One region of the Paraglaciecola sp. QJM3NY_14 genome, then DNA from elsewhere that is predicted to be linked to it. Evidence: predicted binding sites of a transcription regulator. Region 1 holds the regulator's gene; the other holds the start of a gene.
The links. Region 1 encodes sigma-54, which starts transcription at its own class of promoters, with help from an activator protein. Its sites were predicted from a motif close to GTTGGCACGNNNNTNGNNT; they were not measured.
Positions count from the first base shown of each region.

Region 2: the regulator sigma-54 is predicted to act here: its motif matches at 2,744-2,762, upstream of AC0VYA_RS03670 (PEP-CTERM sorting domain-containing protein).

Region 1 is NZ_CM149664.1:663,812-671,625, reverse strand. It holds gene AC0VYA_RS02940 (DNA/RNA non-specific endonuclease) at 1-735, shown strand, start outside; gene AC0VYA_RS02935 (HPr family phosphocarrier protein) at 836-1,114, opposite strand; gene rapZ (RNase adapter RapZ) at 1,111-1,956, opposite strand; gene ptsN (PTS IIA-like nitrogen regulatory protein PtsN) at 1,959-2,402, opposite strand; gene hpf (ribosome hibernation promoting factor) at 2,418-2,705, opposite strand; gene AC0VYA_RS02915 (RNA polymerase factor sigma-54) at 2,731-4,224, opposite strand; gene lptB (LPS export ABC transporter ATP-binding protein) at 4,347-5,072, opposite strand; gene lptA (lipopolysaccharide transport periplasmic protein LptA) at 5,072-5,593, opposite strand; gene lptC (LPS export ABC transporter periplasmic protein LptC) at 5,634-6,197, opposite strand; gene kdsC (3-deoxy-manno-octulosonate-8-phosphatase KdsC) at 6,194-6,748, opposite strand; gene AC0VYA_RS02890 (KpsF/GutQ family sugar-phosphate isomerase) at 6,748-7,719, opposite strand; gene AC0VYA_RS02885 (calcium/sodium antiporter) at 7,726-7,814, opposite strand, start outside.
Region 2 is NZ_CM149664.1:839,930-847,743, reverse strand. It holds gene AC0VYA_RS03675 (DNA topoisomerase III) at 1-1,732, shown strand, start outside; gene AC0VYA_RS03670 (PEP-CTERM sorting domain-containing protein) at 1,860-2,678, opposite strand; gene AC0VYA_RS03665 (alpha/beta hydrolase family protein) at 3,094-5,073, shown strand; gene AC0VYA_RS03660 (thioredoxin domain-containing protein) at 5,170-5,385, opposite strand; gene AC0VYA_RS03655 (DMT family transporter) at 5,788-6,762, opposite strand; gene AC0VYA_RS03650 (AraC family transcriptional regulator) at 6,865-7,578, opposite strand; gene AC0VYA_RS03645 (TRAP transporter large permease) at 7,664-7,814, opposite strand, start outside.

The DNA.
Region 1 (7,814 bases):
TGTAATGCCGGGGACGCCAATGTGTGTAGCTCTTTAGGCTGCCCGACAGGTGCTCCTGACAGCAACGACTTACTTGAGCGCGCCATTTACACCATAAGCAATAATCAGCAAACGAAGTTTGCCGATTGGGCCGCATATAAAGTGACCACGCAAACGATAGATGGTCCTAGTCGTTCACGCAGTTGGCGCTCTGATCCAGACTTAAAGCGCGAGAACACGCTAGAAGCCGCTGATTATAAAGATGCTCACGCTCTCATCCGTACCGATCGAGGACACCAAGTTCCATTGGCAAGTGTGAGCAATACCGCAGATTGGCGCAGTACAAACTATCTATCAAACATTACCCCCCAAAGCTCTAATTTGAATCAAGGCCCATGGGTCCGATTAGAGTCTGCAGTGCGCGTTTTAGCGCGCAGCGGAGAGTCCGTGTATGTAGTAACAGGCCCGCTATATGAAAGCTTTTTTGCTACGCTTCCAGGTGCAGATGAAAGCCACACTATTCCTTCTGGCTACTTCAAAATTGTCGCGACAACAAACCAAGCGGGTTATGTTAGAGCGTCCGCCTATGTCATGGAGCAAAATAGCGCGAGAGCCGATGACTACTGCAGTAAAGAAGTCACGATTGATAACGTAGAAAGTCGCAGCGGTCTGAATATATTCCCAGAAATGAAGGGCAGCAAAGAATATGCGGTTGAAGCGCGTTTAGGTGGATTAAGCAGCCAATTGGGTTGCTGATAACCCAACCGCGCGTTTCAAAAAAATAGTGAATGAGTAGAAAGTCGAGATGAGTGGAAAAAGTCTAAATTGAAGTGCACGTTGCATGGAATCTGGCTGATTACTCGCTTTCGTTGAATTTTCCGACAATAAGCTCTTCAACAGCATCCATCGCTTGGCGCGCGTCTTTCCCTTCAGATATCACTTGAATTTCTTTGCCTTGGCAACTCTCTAACATCATTAGGCCCAGCACACTGCTTGCTGAGGCACTTTTATCATCCTGAACAATAGTGACTTCAGCTTCAAATTGATTCGCAAGCTTAACCAATTGAGTCGCCGCTCTGGCATGCAGCCCTAACTTGTTCACTATGAGTAGGGTTTTTTCTAATCGCTCACTCATCGGTTTAACTCGCGATGACGTATTTGCACATCAGGGTGCGAGGTACTAAATGTTTTGGCTAACATTTCCACTACGTACACAGAGCGGTGCTGACCGCCAGTACACCCGATGGCGATTGTCACATAACTACGATTATTACGTTCTAAATGTGGTAACCAAGTAGAAATCAGATTCTGAATTTGCCAAATAAATTTAGTGACTATAGGTTGTGAGCCAAGAAAAATCTCGACGGGGGAATCAAGTCCAGTAAGGGGTTTTAAATCTGGCTCCCAGTGCGGGTTGGGTAAGAAACGCGCATCAAATACATAATCCGCATCTTTAGGAATACCGTGTTTAAAACCAAAGCTTTCAAAAACCAAAACTAAGCGCGAGCTTTTTTTACCTAATATTCGCTCGCGCACCAATTCGGCCAGCTGGTGAATTGATAATTGATCTGTGTCTATATATAAATCTGCACGTTCGGCTATCGGCGCCAATAACTGGCTTTCTGCTTGAATAGCACCAGACAAGGATTTGTTTTGCTTAGACAACGGGTGCAAGCGGCGGGTTTCACTGAAACGCTTAATCAGTACGTCATCGCTGGCATCCAAATACAATATGGTCATTTCCCACGTTGACGGCAAGTAGTCGAGTATTTCCACCAATTCGTTGGGATCTTTGGGTAAATTTCGCACGTCAATGCTGACCGCGACCTGATCGTACTCGTCAGCGACGGTATGGGTCAAAGTAGGCAATAAATTGACGGGGATATTATCAACGCAGTAATAGCCTAAATCTTCCAGTGAACGTAAAACGATGGACTTCCCTGAGCCTGAACGCCCACTGATGATAATAAGCTTCATAATTAACTGAGTACCTGAAATAATTCTTGGTCTGTGGTTGCACTGCGCAAACGATTTAAAATGTCTTTATCAACGAATTTTTTGGCTATCGCCGACAAGGTTTGTAGGTGCTCTTGGGCCTTTTCCTCTGGTACTAAAATAGCAAAGAAGATATCCACTGGCATGTTATCGATGGCGTCATACTGGACCGGAGGTTGGCACGTTACAAGCACGCCTAGGGCGGACTCTAGCCCTTTTATACGGCCATGTGGCAGTGCTATACCACCACCAATGCCCGTACACCCCATTTTCTCGCGCCCCGCTAAACTGGATAAAATGGTCGCTTGGTCTACTTCAACAAGGTGCTCAGATGCCAATTGACTAATAAGCTCTAAAATGCGCTTTTTGCTAGACCCCTGAACTGCGCATACGACGCAGTCAGGGTGAAGAATATTTGATATTTCCATTATTTACCTGATGGGTTAATGGCGTTTAGCTTTTTCTTTATGCTTGATAACTTGCCGATCGAGTTTATCGATTAGGCCATCTATTGCCGCATACATGTCGTTGTGTTCCATGGTGGCAAATACATCTGCCCCATTCAAATGTATTGTCGCTTCCGCTTTTTGGTTGAGCTTTTCTACATTGAGAATGACGTGAACATTGTTGATCTGATCGAAGTGTCGCTCGAGCTTGGTAAATTTAGTATCGACATAATCTTTTAGTGAATCGGTTACATCCACATGGTGACCAGTAATATTAATTTGCATATCGCCTCTTCCTTCTTTAATCAGCCTACAATAGGCTTTTTCGTTGGTTCGACGGGGGTATCATCAGAGATTCCCGGTACTTTGCTATTGTTCGCCGAGCGACCATGATGCCTTGATCGGCCAACAATTGAGCAATCTTGCTGTCACTTAACGGCTTGCTTGGTTTTTCAGCTGCGACCAGCTTTTTAATCAATGCGCGTATCGCCGTTGACGAGCACTCTCCGCCTGTCTCAGTTGCAACATGGCTCGAGAAGAAATATTTCAGCTCAAATATACCTCTAGGGGTATGCATATATTTTTGGGTGGTAACACGAGAAATTGTAGATTCATGCATATCCACCATTTCGGCTACGTCATTTAGTACCATAGGCTTCATCATCTCAGGCCCATGTTCAAAGAAGCCCATTTGCTGCTGTACTATACAGTTTGACACTTTCAATAAGGTATCGTTTCGGCTCTCAACACTTTTAATAAACCATTTGGCTTCTTGCATGTGTGAGCGAATAAATTGACTATCACTGGTGTTTTTCGCGCTACGACTCATTGCAGCATACTGTTGATTAACGTTCAATTTGGGTAGGCTGTCTGGGTTAAGCTCTACTGTCCAACGGCCATTTTTCTTACTCACTGACACATCAGGTATAACGTATTCTGCTTCACCTTTGATCAAGGCGCTGCCTGGACGCGGATTGAGCGTTTTTAGTAAACGCATGACCTCACGCAAATCATCCTCTTTAAGGCGAGATTTACGCATCAAAGTACGGTAATCCTTGCTTGCCAAAAGGTCGGCATAGTCTCCAATCAAGGTCTTCGCTTCTTCTAACCAGGGTGTATCAGGAGCAAACTGACGCAATTGCACTAGCAAGCATTCTTGTGGTGTACGAGAGCCAGACCCAATTGGGTCGAACATTTGAATACGCTTAAGTACGCATTCCACTTCATCGAGCTCTATTTCTTCATCATCCATGCTGGCCAGAACGTCTTCAGCGCTCATGGTTAAATAACCAGACTCATCGATAGAATCAATGATCGCTGTCGCAATCGCGACATCGGTATCACTAAAATGGGTTAAACGCATTTGCCACAGCAAATGATCTTGAATGTTATCTGTGGTTTCGCCTTGAAAGATTTGTTCGTCATCACCGCCGGCACCACTGGATATGCTAGAGGCAGGTGCGGAAGAAGCACTGATGTACTCATCCCAAGTGGTATCCGTAGGTAAGTCTTCTGGGATTTCGTTTTTCTCGAACGCTTCACTTGAGTCTAAGTTGTCACTGCTAGTATCAACTATTTCATTGGTATCTTTAGAAGACGGGTCGAGGGAATTGTCATTTAACGCACTATCGCCGGATTCCTGATCCGTAGGCTCTTCAACTTCCAACAGCGGGTTGGAATCCAAGGCTTCTTGAATTTCTTGCTGTAAATCTAACGTAGACAATTGCAACAAACGAATAGCTTGCTGTAACTGTGGCGTCATAGTGAGTGATTGACTAAATTTTAATTGTAAAGAGGGTTTCATTTACTTCTTTATTCTGTCCGTTGCAAACTAAAAAATATGCTGTGGTTGATTCGATTGACTGTAAATGTCTCACCAAGCGCCTGAGTATAATCTCGATAAAATGAGCGGCTTTTTCAGCTTAACTATAGCCTGAATTGTTCGCCTAGGTATACATCTCTTACACGTTGATCACTTAATACTTCTTCTGCCGTGCCAGAAGCGATGAGTTCACCATGACTAACAATGTAAGCTTTCTCACACACATCGAGTGTCTCTCTTACATTGTGGTCGGTTATCAAAACACCAATACCACGGTCACGTAAATGTTGAATAATTTTTTTAATATCATTAACTGAAATAGGATCAACACCGGCAAACGGCTCATCGAGCAGAATAAATTCTGGATCGGCTGCCAGTGCCCGCGCTATTTCTACCCGGCGGCGTTCACCTCCAGACAAACTCATACCAGCACTGTTACGAATATGATTTATATTGAACTCATCGAGTAATGAATCCGCTTGCTGTTCTCTTTGTTCTGCACTGAGCTCTTTGCGTGTCTGCAAGATAGCCATCAAGTTTTGATGGACTGTCAGTTTTCGAAAAATAGAGGCTTCTTGGGGTAAGTAACCAATCCCTAAACGAGCGCGCATGTGCATGGGCTGTAGGGTAAGATCTTGCTGATCAATACTGATTTCTCCCTTATCTAAGGGAACCAAACCGACAATCATATAAAACGTGGTTGTTTTACCTGCACCGTTTGGACCAAGTAAACCGACAATTTGGCCAGTGGACACTTCTAGACTGACATCACGCACAACTTGACGTGATTTATAGGATTTAGCCAAATGCGAGGCTTTTAACGTCGCCATTATGGAGTTTCATCCTGTTTTGGTTTGACTTCAGCATCACTGGACTTTTTCGCGTCAGTTTGCTTTTTACTGCTCGCTGATTTCTTGGCTGGTTGAAAAATAGTCGTGACTCGGCCGCTATTTTCACTCTCGCTCTCTCCTTGCGCGACAATTTGTTCAAGTTCCATGTTAAACACTATCGACTCACCCTTTACACTGCTATTGTTCTGCTTCAGCTGTGCATTGCCTTCTAAGGTTAGTGTGCGTAAATCTCTGCGATATTCAATGCGATTGGCTGATGCCTCAATACTGCCCCCTTGCTCTTGTTGTTGAGAGTATTTAGCCGGGCTACCCGTCGCGATGAAAACTTCGTTACCTTCGCCTTTACTCGCGTCGACTTCTACTTCATCGGCATACACATTCAAACTACCTTGATTGATGTGCACGTCTTCTCGAAAGATAGATTTTTTAGTTTTACCGTCCCCGAACTGAAACTTCGAGTCCACTTTTATCGCTTGCGTGAAATCTTCTTTGCCAGCCATGCTTAATGGGGAAAATGCTAATGTTGCTAAGGCAACTAAGCTAAGGCTGAGGTTGATAAATGGTTTGCACATGATCAAGTAGCTCATATTGTTGGGTCGTTAAATTGGCTTTAAAACCGTTACTGTTGATGACATAGTGCTGGCCAAATATTTTTACTGGTTGGTCAGACACCATGGTTTTATCGATCAAGTTTATCTCGATGAAGTCCGTGCGAATGCTACGAGCAAATCCTTGCTCATCTTGATTACGTATCTCGACATTATTCTCTAATTGGATCCGATTGTCTTCATACAAAGTACCGTCTTTGGCTGATACCTGCCAAGGCGCAGTCTGTGACGCAACAAATATCGTGTATTGAGGCTCTTTGAATAAAGTAAAACCGAGCAAATCAAAGTGTTCCATTTTAGTAGCAAAGACCTGATGGCTCAAACGGCCGTCTTTATCAAATAGAGTGCTTAGCATTTCACTTGCTTGGTAGTTTGGTTGCCAAGCAGATTCGGTTTCAGTTTGCGGTATCAAGTCCTCATCAGCTAGCCAGTCGGGTAAGTTGATGGCGATGACCAATAAAAACAATAACCCAATACTGAGGGTGACTCGATTCATACGCTACTACCACTGACTTTGTTTAACTTGCCTTTGGCATGCAAAATTAGGTCGCAAACTTCGCGTACAGCACCAAAGCCCCCATTGATTTGGGTAATATACAGAGCTTGTTTCTGTACAAATGGATGGGCATCGTGTGTCGCTACGGCGACGTTACTCAAGGTAAACATTCCCACGTCGGGCATATCATCACCAATGGATGCGGTAGCGTCTTTGCCTATCTTTAACTGGCGCTGCAACGCCAAAAGCGCATCGTTTTTCTGTTCACAACCTTGAATAATATGCTCGACCCCTAACGCTGACATGCGTTTGTGCACTATTTTTGATTCACGTCCGGTAATAACCGCAACGTGCACACCTATGTTTAATAAGGCTTTGACTCCAAAACCGTCACGAGTATGAAACGCTTTCAATTCTTCGCCGTCATTGCCCATGTATATGCGCCCGTCAGAGAACACCCCATCTACATCACAAGCCAGTAATTTAATGCGGGAAAGCTTGTCCATTAACGAAGATGACTTAGTACCATATAACGTATTAACGTCGCCCATTATATCACTCCTGCTGATAACAAGGTTTGCATGTTGATCGCACCAACCGGATGGTGATTGTCATCAACAATAAACAGTGAACTGATTTTGCGTTTCTGCATGACGTTTAACACCTCAGCAGCTAAGGTTTCTTGAGATGCGGTAACACAATTAGCAGTCATAACACTTTCAATACTGACTGTGTGAATGTCGACTCTGGCATCCAGTACCCGTCGTAAATCACCGTCAGTAAAAATACCCAGCAAACGCCCGTCATCGCCGACGATACCCGCCATTCCTAGCCCTTTGCGCGAAATTTCAAGTAGTGCCTGGCTAATCGTTTGTGTCGTGCCAACCAAAGGCATCAGATCCCCCTGGCACATGATGTCATCAAGCTTAAGTAAAAGCTTGCGCCCAAGCGCACCTCCAGGATGAGAAAGTGCAAAGTCATCCGGCGTGAAACCTCTTGCATCTAACAGTGCCACCGCCAGCGCATCTCCCATGACTAAAGTTGCCGTGGTGCTCGCCGTGGGCGCCAAGCCTAGAGAACAAGCTTCTTTTTCAACTTTAATACACAAATTGACGTCGGCGTGCTTACCTAACGAACTAGCAGGGTTATTCGACATGGCAATAATGGCAATACCACGACGTTTCACCACAGGCAATAGTGCCAATAGCTCAGATGTTTCACCTGAATTAGAAATCGCCAGCAGAACATCTTGTTCTGTAAGCATGCCTAGGTCACCGTGATTTGCCTCCCCTGGGTGCATGAAAAATGCAGGCGTTCCTGTACTCGCTAATGTCGCAGATATCTTATGCCCTATGTGGCCAGATTTACCCATACCGCAAACAACCACTTTGCCTTTGCAGTTTTTCATGAGCTCGCATGCTGCAATAAAATTGTCGTCAATGTATTGCGATAACTGCTTAATTGCCTGACCTTCGATTTCAAGCACTCGCAGGGCTGACTGAATGTACTCTTGCTGACTCATGCCGCACTAACCTTGGTTAAAAACAAAGTATTGATAAGCGACAAAGCAGCCTAGAAAAGCGACAGCTTCATAACGATTGATTCGGCGAGAACCTC
Region 2 (7,814 bases), 180 kb from region 1:
GCCGCAAGATTGGATATTGGTACCCAAAAAAGGCACCAGCAAACAGTTATCGGTCATAAAACGTTTATTGAAAACAGCATCTCAGGTGGTCAACGCGGGGGATCCAGACCGTGAAGGTCAGCTTTTAGTGGACGAAGTCATCACCTACTGCAAAGTTAAGCGCGATATTATCGATAACGCTGGGCGTTTACTGATCAATGATTTAAACCTAAACGCAGTTAAAAAATCCTTAACTAATATTCGCCCCAATCGTGAATTTACTGGCTTGTCTATTTCTGCCCTTGCACGCTCAAGAGCGGATTGGTTATATGGGCTTAACTTAACCCGTGCTTACACTCTGCTCGGCCAGCGCGGCGGCTACTCAGGTGTGCTGTCGGTCGGCAGAGTACAAACCCCAGTACTGGGTTTAGTGGTCAGGCGGGATGCAGAAATAGCCCAGTTTGAGTCGAAACCCTTCTATGAAGTCATGGCGACACTCGCCACTCAAACCGAGCAACCATCCCAAACGTTCACCGCTAAATGGCAGCCAAGTGCAGCTTGCGAGCCTTATCAGGATCAAGAAGGCCGCGTGATTGTTAAGAAACTCGCAGAAACCGTGGTCAATAAAACGCGGGGCCAACCTGGCGTCGTTGAATCTTATACGGTGAAGGATAAACAAAGTCCGCCTCCCCTGCCCTACAACCTGTCAGCACTGCAAATTGATGCGTCGAAACGCTTTAACTTGTCACCTAAGGCAGTATTGAATGTGTGCCAGTCGTTGTACGAGCGTCACCAGTTAATTACCTACCCTCGCTCTGATTCGCGTTATTTACCCATGGAGCATTTCAGCGAAGCGCCAAAAGTATTAAGCGCCATTAAAGCCAATGTCCCAGAGCAGCAAAGTGCCGTGGATAATGCGAATAGTAAATTGAAATCAAAAGCATGGAACGATAGCAAAGTAGATGCTCACCATGCGATTATTCCCACCTCTCGCAACAAGGCCATATCAAACTTAAGTGGCGATGAGGCGAAAATTTATCAATTGATTGCTACCCAGTACATCATGCAGTTTTATGGCCCCCATAAGTATCAAGAACAAGTAGCCGTGGTGACGATCGCTGGGGGGACCTTTGTAGCCAAAGCAAAAGCCACCACAGATATGGGCTGGTTGGTATTAACCAAGCAAAACGGCGTAGCGACATCAGAGAACGGCCAAACAAAAAACGAACCTGCATTACCAACCTTGGTGAAAGGCCAAGCGCTCGATTGTGCTGACTCTCAGCTAGTGGAAAAGCAAACCTCGCCCCCTAAACACTTCACCGAAGCGACCTTACTTGCCGCCATGACAGGCATCGCCCGCTATGTGCAAGACGCTAGCATCAAGAAAATTCTTAAAGACACAGACGGTTTAGGCACAGAGGCAACCAGAGCCTCGATTATTGATTTATTGTTTAAACGACAGTTTATGCAAAAAAGTGGCAAGGAAATACACGCCACACCCACGGGCAAGGCGCTGATATATGCCCTGCCCAGCGAATCAACCCAACCCGATATGACCGCTATATGGGAGGCCAATTTGGATAAAATTTCCCAATGTAAAATGCGTTATCAAGATTTTATGCAACCTCTTACGCACACCATTGGTGAGTTAATTAACGCCAGTCAGCGCATCGATACCAGTCAGTTTGCAGGCCTTGCCTCAACCAAACCTGCGTACAAAAAGAAGTGGCGTAAGAAGAAAAAGGCCAGTTAGTATGCTTCTCTATAAAAGCCGCTAGCGCATATATAGAAACCGCTAGCGCATGGTGACGCTAGCGGTTTCTTATGTTTTGCAGATGCCGCAAAATAGCAATCCGCAAATGTTAATCACAGAATTATGACTATTTACGACGACGTAACGCGATGCCGAATAAACCTAGCGCTAGCAAAGCTAACGAGCCTGGAGCAGGTACGTTGGTTGCGTCAGGAGTTGTGGTTACGTTAGTTGGTGTAATGCCATTGGCAAAAACGGTAGCTGAGCCTTCAACGTCTAATATCCCATACAAAGATGAGCGAGGTCCATCGCCGTAGAATTTGAATCCTCCCCAGCTTTGACCATATTCTAATGCACCATCAAAGTAGCTATACCAATTCAACGTATTTTCTCCGTCCTCAAAGAAGTCATCAATATCACCGTACAAATCTTGAGCGGTATTCACTTCATCTTCATAACCGTATAATTTTTGTGTTTGCCAATTAGAGGCATCGATCGTCATCGCATTGTAGCTCACGTATTGATTTCCAACCCAAGCATCAAGTTCTTCATCAATCCATGCGACGGTGTCCACATTGGTTATACCAAAACCCACTAATGTACTGTTCTCTAGATTATTGGTCACTGTGTATGTTCCAACCCCTTTACCTGCATAATCAGGTTCGATGTCACCATCATCACCGCCACCGCAAGGTATTGGGGAAAGAATAGTATCATCACAAATTATCCCTAAAGTTGGCGAGTCAAGACGTTGCACAGTATTACTTCGCTCAGAGTTTAGCGCGGTGCTTGCCTCAGAATTTACCTCAGAACTCGGCTCAAACGTTTCGGTAAAATAAATACCGTTCAGGTTATCCACATCATCGATCAGTGAGGCATTAGCATGAACGCTAGATAAAGTGAGACCAAGAACTAGGAATATTTTATTTAAAGATATCAATTTCATTACTGCTTCCATATGAATTATAAGTACTTTTTAAGTGCATCGGGATAATTTGACGCGTCGGCCTTAAGCAATAAACCAGCCAATAAAATAAGTTATCACTAATCAACAACTTAAATGACATTCAATTTTGCAGTGTAAAGAAGTCCGACAAGTTAAATAAATGATTATTATAGGTATTTATCATATGAAGCTATTTACTATGACCAATCTAAAATTAGGAATATTAAATTCCAAACTATCGTTTCTTGGATGCCTCAAATAGAACACAAATATCAGGCTGACTCAGGCGCTGTAAGTACAGCCAAATTAAATACCCCATAGTCGCAGTATCCATTTGACTACAATATCTTAAAGACAGTGTTAGTATCGGCAATGGAGTACTTATTGAAGGAGCAGTAAAATGATAAGGAGTGTTATGTCTATTCAAATTGCCGTTTTGGCATTATTGAGCGTGTTGCTCATCTTACCGGCTCACGGTATTGAGTTACCCTCAACCCAGTACAGTCGGCTACCGTTAGTCGTAAAGCCCGATATATCCCCCAATGGCGAGCGTGTCGCTTTTATCAAAAATTATATCAACCCTGAATTATCGGTCCTGTCGGTTTTAGACTTGAAAACCAATAAAGTAAAAATGTTGGTCAAATCAGACAATGAAGACGTCAAAGTAAATTGGTTTACCTGGGCCAATGAAAAAACCTTAATAGTGAGCTTGCGTTTCGCCAGTAGAGAAAGATCGGTCAAATTTACCGAAACCCGTTTGCTCGCTATCGATGTGGACGGTGAAGAAGTAGTACAGCGTAACTTATTTAGACCGAAATCTGGCCGTTCAAGAGAGCGTAGATCGCAGTTTCAAGACACGGTAGTGTCCTTTTTACCAGATGACCCTGAGCATATATTGATCGCCCTTGATCTTGATGTGGCCAACGTGCCATCGGTCTACAAATTAAATATTAACACGCGCAAAAGGGTGCGGATTGAAAAGGGCAAAATGCAAGTGCGTAGCTGGATGGCAGACCGTCAAGGTAACGTGCGCTTAGGTGAATCGCTTAGCTATAAATCTGGTGATGCGTCAATTCGTTACCGCTTGCCTGGCGAGGATAACTGGGAAATGATGTTCGAACACAACGCCCTCGAAGAAGTGAGCATTAATCCGCTAGGCTTCGCTAATGATCCTAATATATTGTTCTATAGCGCTTATAAAGGTGACAAAAAGGCCTTGTATAAAATAAACCTTTTTACGCAAGTATCAACGTTGGTGTTCGAGGATCCTGACTATGATGTGGACGGCTCTCTTATCTACTCTACGAAGCTCAACGATGTCATTGGCATCCGCCATGCGAATAGCCCGACCGGCAGAATTTACTGGGATGAGAGCTATCAGCGCTTTCAATCGGCATTAGATTACGCCCTACCCGATACCAGTAATTATCTAATTGATTTTAGTGCCAACGAAGAAACTTACCTACTTTACACAGAAAGTGACTTCATTCCCGGTGCCTATTTTTTAGGAAATCGGCTTCAAAAGTCGCTAGTCATGCTCTTCGAACAATATCCCGGTTTACAAGATGTCACTCCGTCTAACCATAAGTTAGTCACTTATACCGCACGGGATAACACCGAAATTGAAGGCTATCTGACCTTGCCCAATGAAGCCAGCGGACCATTTGCAACAATACTTCACCCTCATGGTGGCCCTGGTGTCCGTCAGTATGACGGCTTTGATTATTGGACTTCTTTTTTCACCAATCGTGGTTACGCCGTATTTCGCCCGAACTTTCGCGGTTCTTCTGGCTATGGCAAACAATTTGCTGATAGCCAAATGCGAGGCTGGGGCCTGACGATGCAAGATGACATCACTGACGCCACGAAATGGCTGATAGAAGAAAAAATTGCTGATCCAGCCCGTATTTGTATCGTTGGTGCCAGTTATGGAGGCTACGCGGCTGCAATGGCTGCGGTAAAAAGCCCAGATCTATTTCAGTGTGCGATTAGCTTTGCTGGTGTGATGGACTTAGAACGCTTAGTCAGCAAGAGCCGTTATTTTTTGAACAAGAAGTTCGTGAAGAAACAAATCGGCGAAGATGAAGACGACCTAGAAGCTCGTTCGCCTTATCATAACGCCCAGCACATCAAAATTCCTATGCTATTACTACACGGTGAGGATGACCGAGTCGTTGATGTATACCAAAGCCGAGAGATGTTTGAAGAGCTCGAAGATTTGAACAAAGATGTTAACTACGTTGAGCTGAAAAATGGCGATCATTATCTATCTATCCAGCGCAATCGCCATCGGTTATTTGCCGAGATGGACACCTTCTTGAAGGCACATTTAGGTGTCGCGACAACCAGTGAAAAAACAGCGACAAACCGCACTGCTCAGACACCCAATGAATAAGTCTGTGCGTTAGCAGATAATAGGCAATAACGGTCGTACGAAGCACGCACTAGGCGTGCTTTATACTTTCACGCAAAGCAACCGTTCATGCCGTTATCATTTTACCCGCTCACTCACGTCATTAATGGCCAGTTCAGCGCCTTCTTTTTGATAAGCCCTCTGGCACCACTTCTCTAGTAAATCGGGGACGGCTTCCCTAGGTCTGCGCGACTTAACGCGCTTTTCGCTGCAGCCTATGTGGCGATTAAACAATACGGAGGGAACTAGCATAGCTTGTAAAATGGCTTCGTCTGCGACACTCTCATCTAACAACCGGGGCGCCTTGGCGGACTATTCACTGGTGCGCAATTGGCTTCGGGCGGTCAAATTTACCGCGGCGAACACGCCCAATAACGGTAGGCGTGTCCAGCCTTCGTCTAGGTATTCGATATTCTCTTGCTGGTAAGTGCATATTAAATGCTCTTCAAAAGATTACCTGATATGGCGTGACGAGCCTTATGTGATGCTGTGACATATAACCACCATAGGGATGGTTTTCCTGCTTCTGAAAATTGGTTACATAGGATGATGGGCGTTTTGGTTATATTTTCACTGCAGTTAAGACACTGTGATTTTCAGTGAACAGCATCGCATCACATTTGAAATTTCATATATATGAAATTTCAAATTTAATTCTAGAAAGTCCATTCAGAACTAGATGTAAGCGCGTCAGACTCAAGCTGTAGCACTGCTCTTCATAGCGACAGTAGCGACTGGTTGTTTCTCGGTGGCTTGAATGAATAAGCACAGCATGATCAACAACATACCAAACCAGCCCAGCGGTGAAATCACTTCACCGACAATCAGTACGGCCAGTATTGCTGCTACCACTGGCTCCATTAAGGTGAGCAACGAGGCGCTACTCGCTTTGATATGGCGCAAGCCATACCCAAAGGCGATATAGCCTAACGTCATGGGGATCAACGCCATATACAGTGATACAAGGGTATTACCTGGAGAGCTAAACAAGTTATCCCCAGTGAAGAATAACGACGGTAACAACACCATAGCGCCTAACCCAAAAATGCTTCCCATGGCAGCTTGTGAATGCACGCCCTTGTCGATCATGGTGCGCGCGGCCCAAGAGTAAAACGCATACGTTAGGCCGGCTAATAATCCTAATGCAATCCCCCATACTTGTCGCTGCTGGGCTACTTGCTCTTCTGACACCCCATTAAACGCTATTTCAGTCGCGTGCGGTTCGCCATAAGCAAGTAACGCGATCCCAATCAAGCCAATCAGAACACTGATCAACCAGCGCTTCGTTAGATGAAACGCTTTGCTAAAAAGACACTCCAACAAGGCAGCAAATAAAGGCGCACTAGCAATGGAAACAACCGTACCTACCGCCACACCCGCCATGCGCATGGAACTATAAAATGCCAATGGATAAATCGCCAAAGCCAATGCACTCAAGAGCAGTAGTGTTTTTTGTTGCAACAGGTTGGCTAAATTAGCTTTTAGTTTACGACGGGCTAATACAGCTAGCATCATTCCCCCCACACCCATCGCAAAAGCCCCTATCCCTAATGGGCTGATACTGGGTGCGAAGCTTGCTGCCACGCCTGTTGTGCCCCAGAGCACAGAAGCAAATAAAATAGCCATTACTCCGTATTGATATTGAGTAAAGCCTCCGCGCATCGCCAACATTTTCCTATTCCGTTTTGAGCAAATCGTGAGAGAAGCATAAACAATTGGCAAACTGATTACTTTGCCAAAAAGACGCAAGGCTTGTTTAAAAAGACGTGATTATTAGGTTTGTGCAAATGCCCGAGGCGATAACCCAGTGTACACAGAGAAACGCCGACTAAAGGCCGAAAGGTCGCCATAGCCCACTTTTTCAGCCACAAGCTGCACTGGCAAGTCAGTATGCGCTAACAAGGCTTTGGCCTTTTCCATTCGAAGCCCAGTAATGTACTGCTGAGCACTCATGGAAAAGCTGGCTTTAAAGCGCTTTTTGAATTGCGTTGGGCTTAAGCAAGCCAGCGCGGATAGCGTATCAATGCTCATAGGCTGTTCAAGATGTTCATTGATCCAGCCTTGTACTATACGCATTTGTTTATCAAGGGTATGCATTGCCCGTTGCTGACTCAGCAACATACTAAAAACATCGAGAATAGAATGCTCAATACCGCTATCGATCTGATGCTGTAATTGCTTTTCAACAAACAATAAAAAACTTATCAAAGGCGGGGAAATAGAAAATACAGCCAGTCCACTTTCAAGTAAGTGGGCGGGTAATGTGGCTAAGTCGGCCACCATAAAACGTGCAGCTTCATCCGCTTTGAAACCATGTTCTGTGCCACTAGGCACAACCACACATTCCCCCACGGTCACTTTGCCTGTGTAGCTAAGCATATCAATCACTATGCTGCCTTGCACGGGCAGCACCAGCTGATGGTGGTTGTGGTGTACATGGCTTTGAAGTTGCTTGGTGTAAGCACGGATACTCAGGCTGTTGTTCATAACGGCAATGCATCGTAAAAACGGAAAAACAGTATAACGTTAGTTTCTTAGAGTTTGAAAGCGTGCCATTTTGGTAAGGTTGCCGCTATGGGTATAACACCGAAGGAAGCCACGTTGTCAGTCCCGGTATAAAGGTGACCAGCATCAATACGATGAGTAAGGGTACCAAAAAGGGCAAGGTTGCTCGGGCGCATGTTTCAAAAGGAACGTCGGTGACCCGAGATAGCACATACAAC